2 regions of the Sporosarcina sp. Y1011 genome follow, and region 2 is predicted to be linked to the other one. Evidence: predicted binding sites of a transcription regulator. Region 2 holds the regulator's gene; the other holds the start of a gene.
What was found. The regulator NrdR, encoded in region 2, represses ribonucleotide reductase genes. The targets are predictions, from matches to a motif close to AACACNATATATNGTGTT.
Positions count from the first base shown of each region.

Region 1 (5,972 bases), on a different contig from region 2:
TTGATGCAGTTCACTTGAACTTGCACAAAACATTCACAGGTCCTCATGGTGGTGGTGGACCAGGTTCAGGTCCAGTGGGTGTGAAGAAGGATCTTATTCCTTACCTGCCGAAACCAGTTCTTGTGAAAAAAGATGAGGTTTATACGTTTGAATACAATTTACCGCAATCAATCGGTCGTGTTAAACCGTTCTATGGTAACTTCGGAATCTATTTACGTGCATACACGTATATTCGTTCTATGGGCCCGGACGGCTTGAAAGCAGTTACGGAAAATGCTGTATTGAATGCAAACTATATGATGCGCTTATTGGAGCCTTATTTCGACCTTCCATATAACCGACATTGTAAACACGAATTCGTACTGTCGGGTCGCCGTCAAAAGAAACTTGGCGTGCGCACGCTTGATATGGCAAAACGTTTGCTTGACTTTGGCTATCACCCGCCAACAATTTACTTCCCGCTTAACGTTGAGGAAGGCATGATGATTGAGCCTACAGAAACAGAGTCAAAAGAAACACTTGACGCTTTCTGTGACGCTCTTATCCAAATTGCAAAAGAAGTCGAAGAAAATCCAGAAATCGTACAAAATGCTCCGCATACAACAGTTATCAATCGTCTTGATGAAACGAAGGCGGCACGTAATCCTGTTTTGCGCTATATAAAACAATAAGTAATCGACAAAAGGCACAGCAAATCCTGTTGTGCCTTTTTGTCGTGGGCGTATTTAGAGCAAGTGGAGGTTTATAAAAGGGAAATCTAGCCAGAAGAATTGTCATTGTCAGTGGTGGAATAACTTGAGTAAATCGAGGTTTAGCACTTCTCCCATTCAACGTCTGCATAACTGTTGTAAAGAGCTTGCGCTGTTTCTGTAAGTCCCTGATTCGTAAGGATTATTGTTTCGTCCAATTGGTCTTCATTAGCGCGGTTGAAACGGCCTGTAGCATTGCTGAGTGGAGGATTACTCGCTTGGGTTAATTGGGGGGTGTTATTTGCAATGAACGACCCCACACGCATGCGAGTGCCGTCTAGCGTACTGGGAAAAAGAACTCAGTTAATCGTTTTCTTTAATGACATATGCTGCTTCATTCCATACTCTAGTATTGAAAAAAGCTCCTCCCAAGGGGAAGAACTTTATTTTTTACTTACTTTTCACTTTACCTGTCCATTGACGGAAACCGCCTTGCAGGTGGAAGAGTTGATCATATCCTTTTTTCCTTAGAAGTAAGGCTCCACGTGCGCTTTTTCCACCGTTTTGATCGTATAAGTAAACGGGCTTGTCCGACCGGATTTCTTTATGTCGCTGACGGAATTGAGAGTACGGAATATTACGCGCTCCCAGAATATGACCAGCATCATAATCCTTGGGCTCACGCACATCGATTAGTTGTGCTTTCCGATAACCTTCGATAAATTGCTCTTGCGTCAAGTTTGTAACAGCTTTCTTAAGACGTTGCATCGTCACAACAAAATAAATGATTACGATAAGAGCAACGGCCCCTAGGATATAATAGTTCAAAACAAATTTCCCCTTTCTCTCTACCTTATCATTATAAAGATTGAGTGGCACTTGTTCAATGGGAATGATAAAATGAAATTCGTTGTGGAGGGAGAATTCGAATGAAAAAAAAGGTTTGGCACTTCATTAATTCAGGAAAATGTCGTGCTTCGTTCAATATGGCTTTGGATGAGGCACTGCTAGAATGGCATAGCAAAGGGGAAATCGGCCCAGTACTTCGATTTTATGAATGGGAACCCGCTACGTTATCAATTGGTTACTTTCAAAATGTCGAAAGAGAAATAGATATGGATGAAGTGAAAAAAAATGGACTTGGATTCGTTCGACGTCCAACGGGGGGCAGAGGTGTCCTTCATGAGCACGAACTTACATACAGCGTTATTGTTAGTGAAAGTTATCCCGAAATGCCTGAAACGGTAACAGAAGCGTATCGTGTTATCTCGGGCGGTTTGCTTGAAGGGTTCCGTAACTTAGGCTTAGATGCATCATTTTCAGTTCCTAAAACTGAACAACAGAACAATGATTTAAAGAAACCGAGAAGTGCAGTCTGCTTTGACACACCAAGTTGGTATGAACTTGTTGTTGAGGGGAAGAAAGTTGCTGGAAGCGCGCAGACAAGACAGAAAGGTGTCATTTTACAGCACGGTGCGATACTTTTAAGTCTTGATGTGGACAAACTGGTTTCTCTCTTTAACTTTAAAACGGAAGAACACCGCGAACAAATGCGTATGAGTTTGCCAGAAAAAGCGGTAGCGATAGATAAACTGATAAACCGTTCTGTTTCAATTGAGGAATGTACAGATGCATTTTCAAAAGGTTTCGAATCAGCGCTTGATATGGAACTTGTACCATTAGAATTAACAGAACAGCAAATCGAGTTCGTAATGGAAATTGAGCGGAAGAAATATGCGAATGATGACTGGACATATAGAAAATAACATCTGTAACTTTGGTGCTATTTATCGAGAATTAAGCGTTCCGAAGTGCGTAAATTAAGCATTTGGATTTTAGTGTAAAAACTATTTTATTGAAGCAGGTTTCAATATGTAGTATATTAGGTATTATAATTAACACAACATGTAGTGTTCTTCGGAAAAATTCATGTTGGTTTTTTGAATATATCCCATAAGGAGGGATGCGTTAATGGTCATTGTTTCAAAACACCAGGAACCTATTTTGGACAAAGCACAACTGAATGCGGATATCTCTAAATTCCCGCAAGTGCATCCAATTACAGCAGATATGCATATCGAACATAAAGGGGTATCCCGGCTTGTCATGATTGACAGATATTCGTTTAAGGATACGGAAAAGGAAACACTCAAAGTTGGTGATTTCGTCGTCCTAACGGTTAAGGAAGATCCGAAATTCCCGGCACGTGGACTTGGCTTTATCACTGCAATTGATAAAAAAAGTGGAAAAGCAGATATATGGATTGAAAAAGATTTTCGTTCAGCGATCGACAATCCATTTGAGCAGGAAAAAGGTATCATTACAAGACCGATAGAAGTTCTAGAAAAGCCACTTGAAGTTTTTTATGAGCAAATTGCCAAACGTAATGCGACAGGACTTGCCTCGGTTGAAACGACAGAAGCAAGACGAAAAGAATCGTTCGATCAGTTCTACAATCAATTGTCGAAATTGAATTTCATTCCTGCTGGACGTGTTCTATACGGAGCTGGTTCAGATACTGAAGTGACTTTCTTCAACTGTTATGTTATGCCTTTCGTGGCTGACTCTCGTGAAGGTATTTCTGATCACCGCAAACAAGTGATGGAGATCATGAGTCGCGGTGGTGGTGTTGGGACAAATGGTTCCACACTACGACCACGTAACACACTTGCACGCGGCGTCAACGGTAAATCATCCGGGTCGGTTTCTTGGCTCGATGATATAGCTAAATTGACACATCTTGTCGAACAAGGTGGATCTAGACGTGGTGCACAGATGATCATGTTAGCAGATTGGCATCCTGATATTTACGAATTCATCATCTCAAAAATGCAGAATCCTAGAATCCTCCGTTACCTTGTGGAAACTACCGAAGATGAATTGATAAAAAAGTTAGCAAATGAAAAACTGAAATTCAAACCGCTTACAGCTCAAGAAGAAGCGATGTACCAAGGGATAATGAACTATCGGACGATTCCTGGTATGGGTGGATTCAATGATGCAATCTTGAAAGATGCTGAAACGAAATTGCGTGATGGGGGAACCTATTCCGTACAAAATGCGGAATTCCTCACAGGTGCAAATATTTCAGTCACATTGACAGATGATTTCATGAAAGCAGTTGAACAGAACGCAGATTATGACCTGCGCTTCCCAGCTGTTGAAAAGTACTCGCCGGAAGAAATGGCTACATACAACGAAGAATGGCATAAAGTCGGCGATGTCCGTGAATGGGAGCGTCAAGGGTTTGCAGTTCGTGTATACCGAACAATCAAAGCACGTGCACTTTGGGATCTTATTAACATCTGTGCAACGTACGCCGCTGAACCCGGTATTTTCTTCATCGACAATGCCAACAATGAAACGAATGCCAAAGCTTACGGGCAGCAAGTTGTAGCCACGAACCCATGTGGTGAACAACCACTTGCACCTTACAGCGTTTGCAATTTAGCTGCTGTAAACCTTGCGGAAGTCGCAAATAAAGAGACAAAAACAGTAAACTACGAAAAATTAAAAGAAATAGTTCGTATTGGTGTTCGAATGCAGGATAATGTTATCGATGCAACGCCATATTTCCTAGCAGAAAACAAAGTACAAGCACTCGGCGAACGTCGTGTTGGGCTCGGCGTCATGGGGCTTGCTGACCTGTTGATCTATTGCGAAAAAGAATACGGTTCTCTTGAAGGCAACGACCTTGTCGACAACGTATTTGAAACAATAGCAACATCTGCTTATCGTGAATCAATCGAACTTGCAAAGGAGAAGGGAAGTTTCCCATTCCTTATCGGTAAGACAGATGAGGAAACGTTAGCCCTGCGCAATGCGTTCATCAATACAGGTTTTATGAAAAAAATGCCGGAAGATATTCGCGAGTCTATTTTGGAACACGGTATTAGAAACTCCCATTTATTAACTGTTGCACCAACTGGATCTACTGGAACGATGGTTGGCGTTAGTACTGGGTTAGAACCATACTTTTCCTTTTCTTATTACCGCAGCGGGCGTCTTGGTAAATTCATCGAGGTGAAAGCTGAAATAGTAGAAGAATATTTGAAGAGTAATCCAGCTGCAGATCCGGAAAACTTACCGGAATGGTTTATCTCTTCGATGGCTCTTGCGCCTGAAGCGCATGCAGATGTACAGTGCATCATCCAACGTTGGATTGACAGTTCAATTTCTAAAACGGTCAATGCGCCACGGGGGTATACTGTTAAACAAGTTGAAAGTGTTTATGAGCGTCTCTATAAGGGCGGAGCAAAAGGCGGGACTGTCTATGTGGATGGTAGCCGAGATGCGCAAGTCCTGACCTTAAAAGCTGAAGAGAATGAAATGGATTCCGACTATGTTGAAGAAGTAGTTGAACAGCGTAAAGTTGTTCTTGTCAATACAATACAAGATCTGCGTTCGACAAACGTTACAATTGGATCCGAAGTCGGTGATACTTGTCCTGTATGTAGAACAGGTACAGTCGAAGAAATGGGCGGCTGTAATACATGTACGAACTGTAATGCCCAATTAAAATGCGGTTTATAAAGCAGTGTAAAAGCGGAAGCGGCCATAATCGGCAGCTTCCGCTTTTACATAATTACAGGAACAGTCTCTGCTTCAAGTTCCATTGCATCAATACCATGCTCTTCTAGTTGCAATAATTTCTCAAACGATGCAATTGCAATTTCCACTTGCTTGTCATCAGGGTCTTTCGTTGTCAATAGTTGAAGCCACAAACCGGGATAGCCTAAATACTTCAAGATAGGAAAATTTCGGAGCGAATTTGTTATTTGCAGGACTTCAAAGGAAATGCAGAGAACGACTGGGATGAGTAGAATTCTATTTACAATCCGAAACCAAAATGGATCGGCCGGTACAAGGAAATAAACAAACATACCAACAATTACCGTAAACAGCATAAAACTGCTGCCGCAACGAAAATGGAGTCTAGATTGTGACTGAACATTTTCAACTGTCATTGGCAAGTTATTTTCATATGTGTTGATAACTTTATGCTCTGCACCATGGTACTGGAATACCCTCTTAATGAGCGGTGTCATAGAAATAAGTGAAATATAGGTCAAAAGTAAAATGAGCTTAAATAGACTTTCAAGCAAAATTTGTGCTGTTTTTCCTGGTGCAACAAATTGTAGTGCTTGTGCTAGAAAGACGGGAATCAGTGTAAAGAGGAACTTCCCAAATAATAAAGATAAGACTCCGACAGCTGCGACTCCAAGAACCATTGCCAATTTGGAGGTTTCTTCTTTTTGTGAAACAATTTCTTCGCCTGGCATA
Region 1 covers NZ_JBYHFP010000004.1:147,024-152,995, reverse strand. The annotation lists gene gcvPB (aminomethyl-transferring glycine dehydrogenase subunit GcvPB) at 1-671, shown strand, start outside; gene AC25Y5_RS06885 (hypothetical protein) at 812-1,015, opposite strand; gene AC25Y5_RS06880 (rhodanese-like domain-containing protein) at 1,140-1,457, opposite strand; gene AC25Y5_RS06875 (lipoate--protein ligase family protein) at 1,619-2,455, shown strand; gene AC25Y5_RS06870 (vitamin B12-dependent ribonucleotide reductase) at 2,661-5,222, shown strand; gene AC25Y5_RS06865 (DUF1385 domain-containing protein) at 5,267-5,972, opposite strand, start outside.
Region 1: a site for NrdR is predicted at 2,587-2,604, ahead of AC25Y5_RS06870 (vitamin B12-dependent ribonucleotide reductase). Genes of this name have one in related genera too.

Region 2 (5,972 bases):
ATATGCGTCGGGCAGCCAAAGCCGTCAACTTTGGGATTGTATATGGTATTAGTGATTACGGACTTTCACAAAACCTCGACATTACGAGAAAAGATGCTGCAAAATTTATTGACACCTATCTCAGTAGTTTTCCAGGTGTCAAACAGTATATGAATGATATCGTTGCAGAAGCGAAAAGAAAAGGCTATGTGACGACGCTCATGAACCGCAGGCGTTATTTACCGGAAATCACAAGTTCGAATTTCAATTTAAGAAGTTTTGCAGAACGAACAGCCATGAATACACCGATTCAAGGAAGTGCGGCAGATATCATTAAGAAAGCTATGATTGAAATGGCTAAACGCCTTGAAGTGGAAGGCATGAAGACACGTATGCTCCTGCAAGTGCACGATGAACTTATCTTTGAAGCACCGGAAAATGAAATTGAAAAATTAAAAGAAATCGTACCTGAAGTGATGGAATCCGCAATTGCACTTGACGTACCATTAAAAGTGGACTGGGCGTTTGGATTATCCTGGTACGAAACGAAGTGAGGTAAGAAAATGCCTGAACTGCCAGAAGTAGAAGGGGTCGTCCGGGCACTTGCACCTATTGCGAGAGGAAGGACAATCCAAGAAGTGATTGTTTCAGAGACGGTCATTAAATCCAAACAACTAGGTAAAGAAGCTGTGATAAAGGGAATTACAACTGAAGATTTCATTTTAGAAATGGCTGGAATGACCATTTTAGATGTTACGCGTCGAAGTAAATATATATATTTTCATTTAACGAAAAACAGTAACACTTGTCTCCTGGTCAGTCATCTGGGTATGACAGGAGCCTGGTTCACTGTCAACACGGTAGAAGAGATAACGGAAGCGAAATTCCGCAAACATGTGCACGTTATCTTCAAACTGGAAGATGGAGGATTGCTTGTCTACTCAGACATTCGTCGTTTTGGAGAATTACGGCTTCTCGGATGTGAAGCGGATCATCCGCCTCTATTGAAAATGGCGCCTGAGCCTTTCGCTTCCGAAGCGCGCCTTCACTTTCTTGAGTGGGCTTCAACTCCGAAATATGCTTGTAAACCAATTAAAGAAGTCATCATGGATGGTCAAGTGTTATCAGGATGTGGAAATATTTATGCAACAGAAGCGCTGTTTAAGATGCACATTCATCCTGGTAGAACAGCGGAACGGATAAGCTTAAGACGGAAAAACGAATTATTTGATGAAATCGTAGCCATTTTACAGGAAAGTATCGATGCAGGCGGGAGTTCCATTTCAGATTACCGTAATATTAATGGTGAAGCAGGAACAATGCAGGATCGACTTAAAATGTATGGTAGGAAAGTTTGCCCTGTTTGTGGCACAGCTACGAAGAGTATGAAAATTGCTAGCAGGACATCCGTTTATTGTCCAAAATGCCAGAAATGATTGATAGGAGGCCATCTAAGCTATGATTATCGGATTAACTGGCAGTATTGCAAGTGGAAAGAGCACTGTTTCCGCTATGCTGAAGAAAAAAGGTTACCCTATAGTAGATGCGGATGAAATAGCACGACTGGTAGTGGGGCCGGGGAGTCCGGTCCTTATGGAGATTGTCCGCGTATTCGGACAAGATATAGTACATGAGGATGGATCTCTAAATCGAGAAAAACTGGGTGCGCGTATTTTTGGACATGAAGAAGAGCGCAGATTATTAAATGGAATCATGCACCCTGCTATTAGAAAAGAGATGCTAAGACAAAAAGAACACTGGGTCTTAGCAGGCTCAAATACAGTCATAATGGATATTCCGCTTTTGTTTGAAAGTAAACTACAATCCTTAGTGGATAGAATCATAGTCGTGTCCGTAACTCCAGAAATCCAGAAACAAAGGCTTATTGCGCGTAATGTGTTATCGGAAGAAGAAGCGGATGCACGAATCAAATCTCAGCTTTCAATGGAAGAAAAGGAACTGGGTGCAGATGCGGTATTACACAATAATGAGACAGTAGAGCACACGGGGCGACAGCTTGATGCGATACTATTGGATTGGAATGCGCAACCATAACCATTATCTGAATAGATGAAAAACGTAATAAATAGTTAATATGCTTTTTTCTGAATTAATATGTGTTATACTAATGAGCGAATAAACACGTATTGTATAACATACATATTGGAGGATCTATATATGACTACTTCTATTGCGATTAACGGGTTCGGAAGAATTGGACGGATGGTTTTCCGTCAAATGATTAGAGAAGAAGATGTGAAAATTGTTGCGATAAATGCAACGTATCCATCAGAAACACTTGCTCATCTTATAAAATATGATACGAATCATGGTACATTTGATGGTGAAGTGATTGCAGAAGAAAATGCAATTGTCGTCAATGGAAAACGGGTGAAAATCGTTTCTGACCGCGATCCGCTTAACTTGCCTTGGAAGGAACTCGGTATTGATATTGTCATTGAAGCGACTGGTAAATTCAATTCCCGAGACAAAGCTGCACTTCACCTTGAAGCTGGAGCAAAAAAAGTCATTATCTCTGCTCCGGGTAAAAATGAAGATGTGACAATTGTAATGGGAGTCAACGAAGATAAATTCGATATTAAAAAACATGATATCATTTCAAATGCTAGCTGCACGACAAACTGTTTAGCTCCTGTAGCTAAAGTACTCAACGAAACATTCGGCATCGAAAATGGGTTAATGACGACTGTACACGCATACACGAACGATCAAAAAAACTTGGATAATCCGCACAAGGATCTTCGTCGCGCACGTGCGTGTGGGCAATCTATCATTCCTACGTCAACTGGGGCTGCAAAAGCATTAGCGCTTGTACTTCCTGAATTGGAAGGGAAAATTCACGGGATGTCTCTACGGATACCGACGCCTAATGTTTCACTAGTTGACCTAGTTGTGGATTTAAAGCAAGATGTTACAGTAGAAATGGTTAATGACGCGTTTATAAAGGCGTCAACTGGGGCTATGGCAGGTATCCTTCGTCTTACGACAGAGCCACTTGTATCCATCGATTTCAATACAACAACGGACTCAGCTATCATTGACGGCCTCTCGACAATGGTTATGGCTAATCGTAAAGTGAAAGTGCTTGCCTGGTATGATAATGAGTGGGGTTACTCTGCTCGTGTTGTTGATTTAACGAAAAAAGTAGCTGCTGCATTAAAAAAAGAAGCGCTGGTTTAATCATAAATAGCAAGCGTCCTCCTAATCAATATAATATGATTAGGGGGACGCTTTTTTGGTTTGTCCAATGATATTTCCCCTCCATTCTGATTTTTTGGGACATGTTCTGTTATAATTAAGTTATTATCTAAGAAAAATCGGAGGAACCAACTTATGAAATGTCCAGCTTGCCAATACAATGGCACCCGGGTCGTCGATTCCAGACCTGCCGAGGAGAATAAATCTATCCGACGTCGCAGGGAATGTGAACAATGCGCGTTCCGATTCACGACATTTGAAAAAGTTGAGGAAACACCACTGATTGTCGTGAAAAAGGATGAGTCACGTGAAGAATTTAGTGGAGAAAAAGTACTCAGAGGACTAATCCGTGCTTGTGAAAAACGTCCTGTCCAACTTGAAGACTTGAAAAACATTGTTACTTCGATTGAAAAAGAATTGAGAAGTGCAGGTGTCGTAGAGATTAATTCCGATGATGTAGGAGAAATGGTTATGGAACGACTTTCTGAAGTTGATGAAGTCGCATATGTCAGATTTGCTTCGGTCTATCGCCAATATAAAGACATCACGGTTTTCATAGAAGAATTGCAAAACTTACAAAAGCGAACTAAAAAATAACGTATCCCATTTAGATAGGAAGTAGAGTTGCAATGGCACCACTTTATAAAGAGCTACAACCAGTTGATGCATACAAGATTCGGTTAACGCAGCCATTTTCGGATTATGATCGCCAACTCCTCACCTTATTTTATCAGCCACTGATTGGTCCTGGAGCAATGAGTCTGTTTATGACATTGTGGGCGGATGCGGAGCGGGAGGATGATCGTGAATATAATCATTACCATCTAATGAACATTTTGACGATGCCGCTAGGACCTGTTTTCGAGGCAAGGATTTCTCTTGAAGCAATTGGTTTGCTGCGTACGTACAAGAAGAAAGATGGGGATGCAAGATTATTTGTTTACGAATTGCTTCCTCCACTGGATGCCAAAGCTTTTTTTCTAGATCCATTATTGTCGACATTCTTGTTTAGCAAAATTGGGGAACAGGCATACCGAAATCTACGTAGTCGTTTTGCGATAGAAAGTGTTAATGAATTCGGATTTGAAGATGTTTCACGTACATTTTTGGATGTGTATACACCCGTACAACAGGGTCATAGCTTGGATATGGGCGAGGACCAGCAGTTTATCGGGCGGAATGAATCGGAAGGTGTTCCATTCTTGCATTCCGACTTTGATTTCGACCTGCTTCGTTCGGGGTTATCTGAACAAATGGTCCCTAAAGCTTCATTATCTTCTGTTTCAAAGGAATCAATTGCAAAACTCGCATTCCTTTATTCGCTGACGCCATTAGATATGCAAAAAGTTATTATGATGGCACTTGATGAAGATCTTATGTTGCCAGAGGACAGATTACGTAAATCAGCTGCTGAATTTTATAAAATGAACGTTTCAAAAGAAGCACCAGTCTTGCATAAAGTGTATGCGAAAGAACCGCCTAAGCCTGAAACAGGAGTATTGTCGCAAGAAGAAGAATTGGTACATTATCTTGAAAATACGGCACCAATTGAGATGCTGCGTGATTTTATAGGAAAAGAGCCGGTATCGGTAGATGTGAAGCTTGCCGAAAAACTAATCAATACTCATGGATTGTCCGTTGGTGTCGTCAATGTCCTCTTGCAATACGTACTTTACCGTAATGATGGGAAAATAACGACCAGTTATGCTGAGCGGATAGCTTCCCATTGGATGAGCAAAAAGGTGGAAACTGTGAAAACCGCAATGGAAATTTCACGGAGTGAGCATGATCAGTATGTGAAGTGGAAAAATGAAGGTCAGAATACAGGACAGAAATCAGGGCCAAGACGAAAATCTGTACGTGAAGAAAAAGTACCGGAATGGTTTTATAAAAAAGATGAAGAGAAAACAAAAACAGATGTACCTGTTAAGTCTTCTTCAGCTATTGATGAAGAACGTCGTAAATTACTTAAGGAATTAGGCGTAACAGGGGACGGGATGGTGAACTGAAATGGAACATATTGGCGATACGCTGAAACGGGTTGTGAAATCACCGGCATTTGCTGCAAGGTATGATGAATTGCGAAAAGAAGTGATGGAGAGTCCAGGGGTACAACAATTTTTAACGGATCATTCCACTGAAGTTAATGGCGAAGTTGTTGAGCGGAGCTTAGGCAAGTTATACGAATATGCCACCGCTTCCCACAGTTGCGGAAAGTGTCCCGATCTTGAGGGATGTGTCAATATCATGAAAGGCTTCGAACCCAAATTATTACTCTCCCGCGAGCTGATTGACGTAGAATATATGAAATGCCCCAACAAGTTAATGGATGACAATCAGCGTAATATTACAAAGATGATTGATAGCATGTATATGCCTAAAGACGTTATGGAAGCAAAATTACAAAATATTGATATGTTTTTTGATGACAGTAGAGTAAAGGCAGTACGTGCTGCGAAAGACTTTTTGAATGTTTTCGATGAAACTGGAAAATTACCTGAACGCGGTTTGTACATCTATGGCCCGTTTGGAATTGGGAAATCGTTCGTGCTTGGAGCATTGGCCAATGAATTGGCGAATCGTAGAATACGGACAGTTGCTGTTTACGTTCCGGAATTTCTGAGAGAAATGAAGCAATCAATTCAAGATCACACACTTAATGAAAAAATTGATTTTGTGAAAGGTGCACAAGTGCTAATGCTTGATGATATTGGTGCGGAAACGATGTCAGCATGGACACGTGATGAAGTATTAGGAACAATTCTCCAATTCAG
Region 2 covers NZ_JBYHFP010000001.1:324,397-330,368, forward strand. The annotation lists gene polA (DNA polymerase I) at 1-533, shown strand, start outside; gene mutM (bifunctional DNA-formamidopyrimidine glycosylase/DNA-(apurinic or apyrimidinic site) lyase) at 543-1,415, shown strand; gene coaE (dephospho-CoA kinase) at 1,438-2,034, shown strand; gene AC25Y5_RS01640 (glyceraldehyde-3-phosphate dehydrogenase) at 2,158-3,180, shown strand; gene nrdR (transcriptional regulator NrdR) at 3,334-3,795, shown strand; gene AC25Y5_RS01650 (replication initiation and membrane attachment family protein) at 3,828-5,207, shown strand; gene dnaI (primosomal protein DnaI) at 5,209-5,972, shown strand, end outside.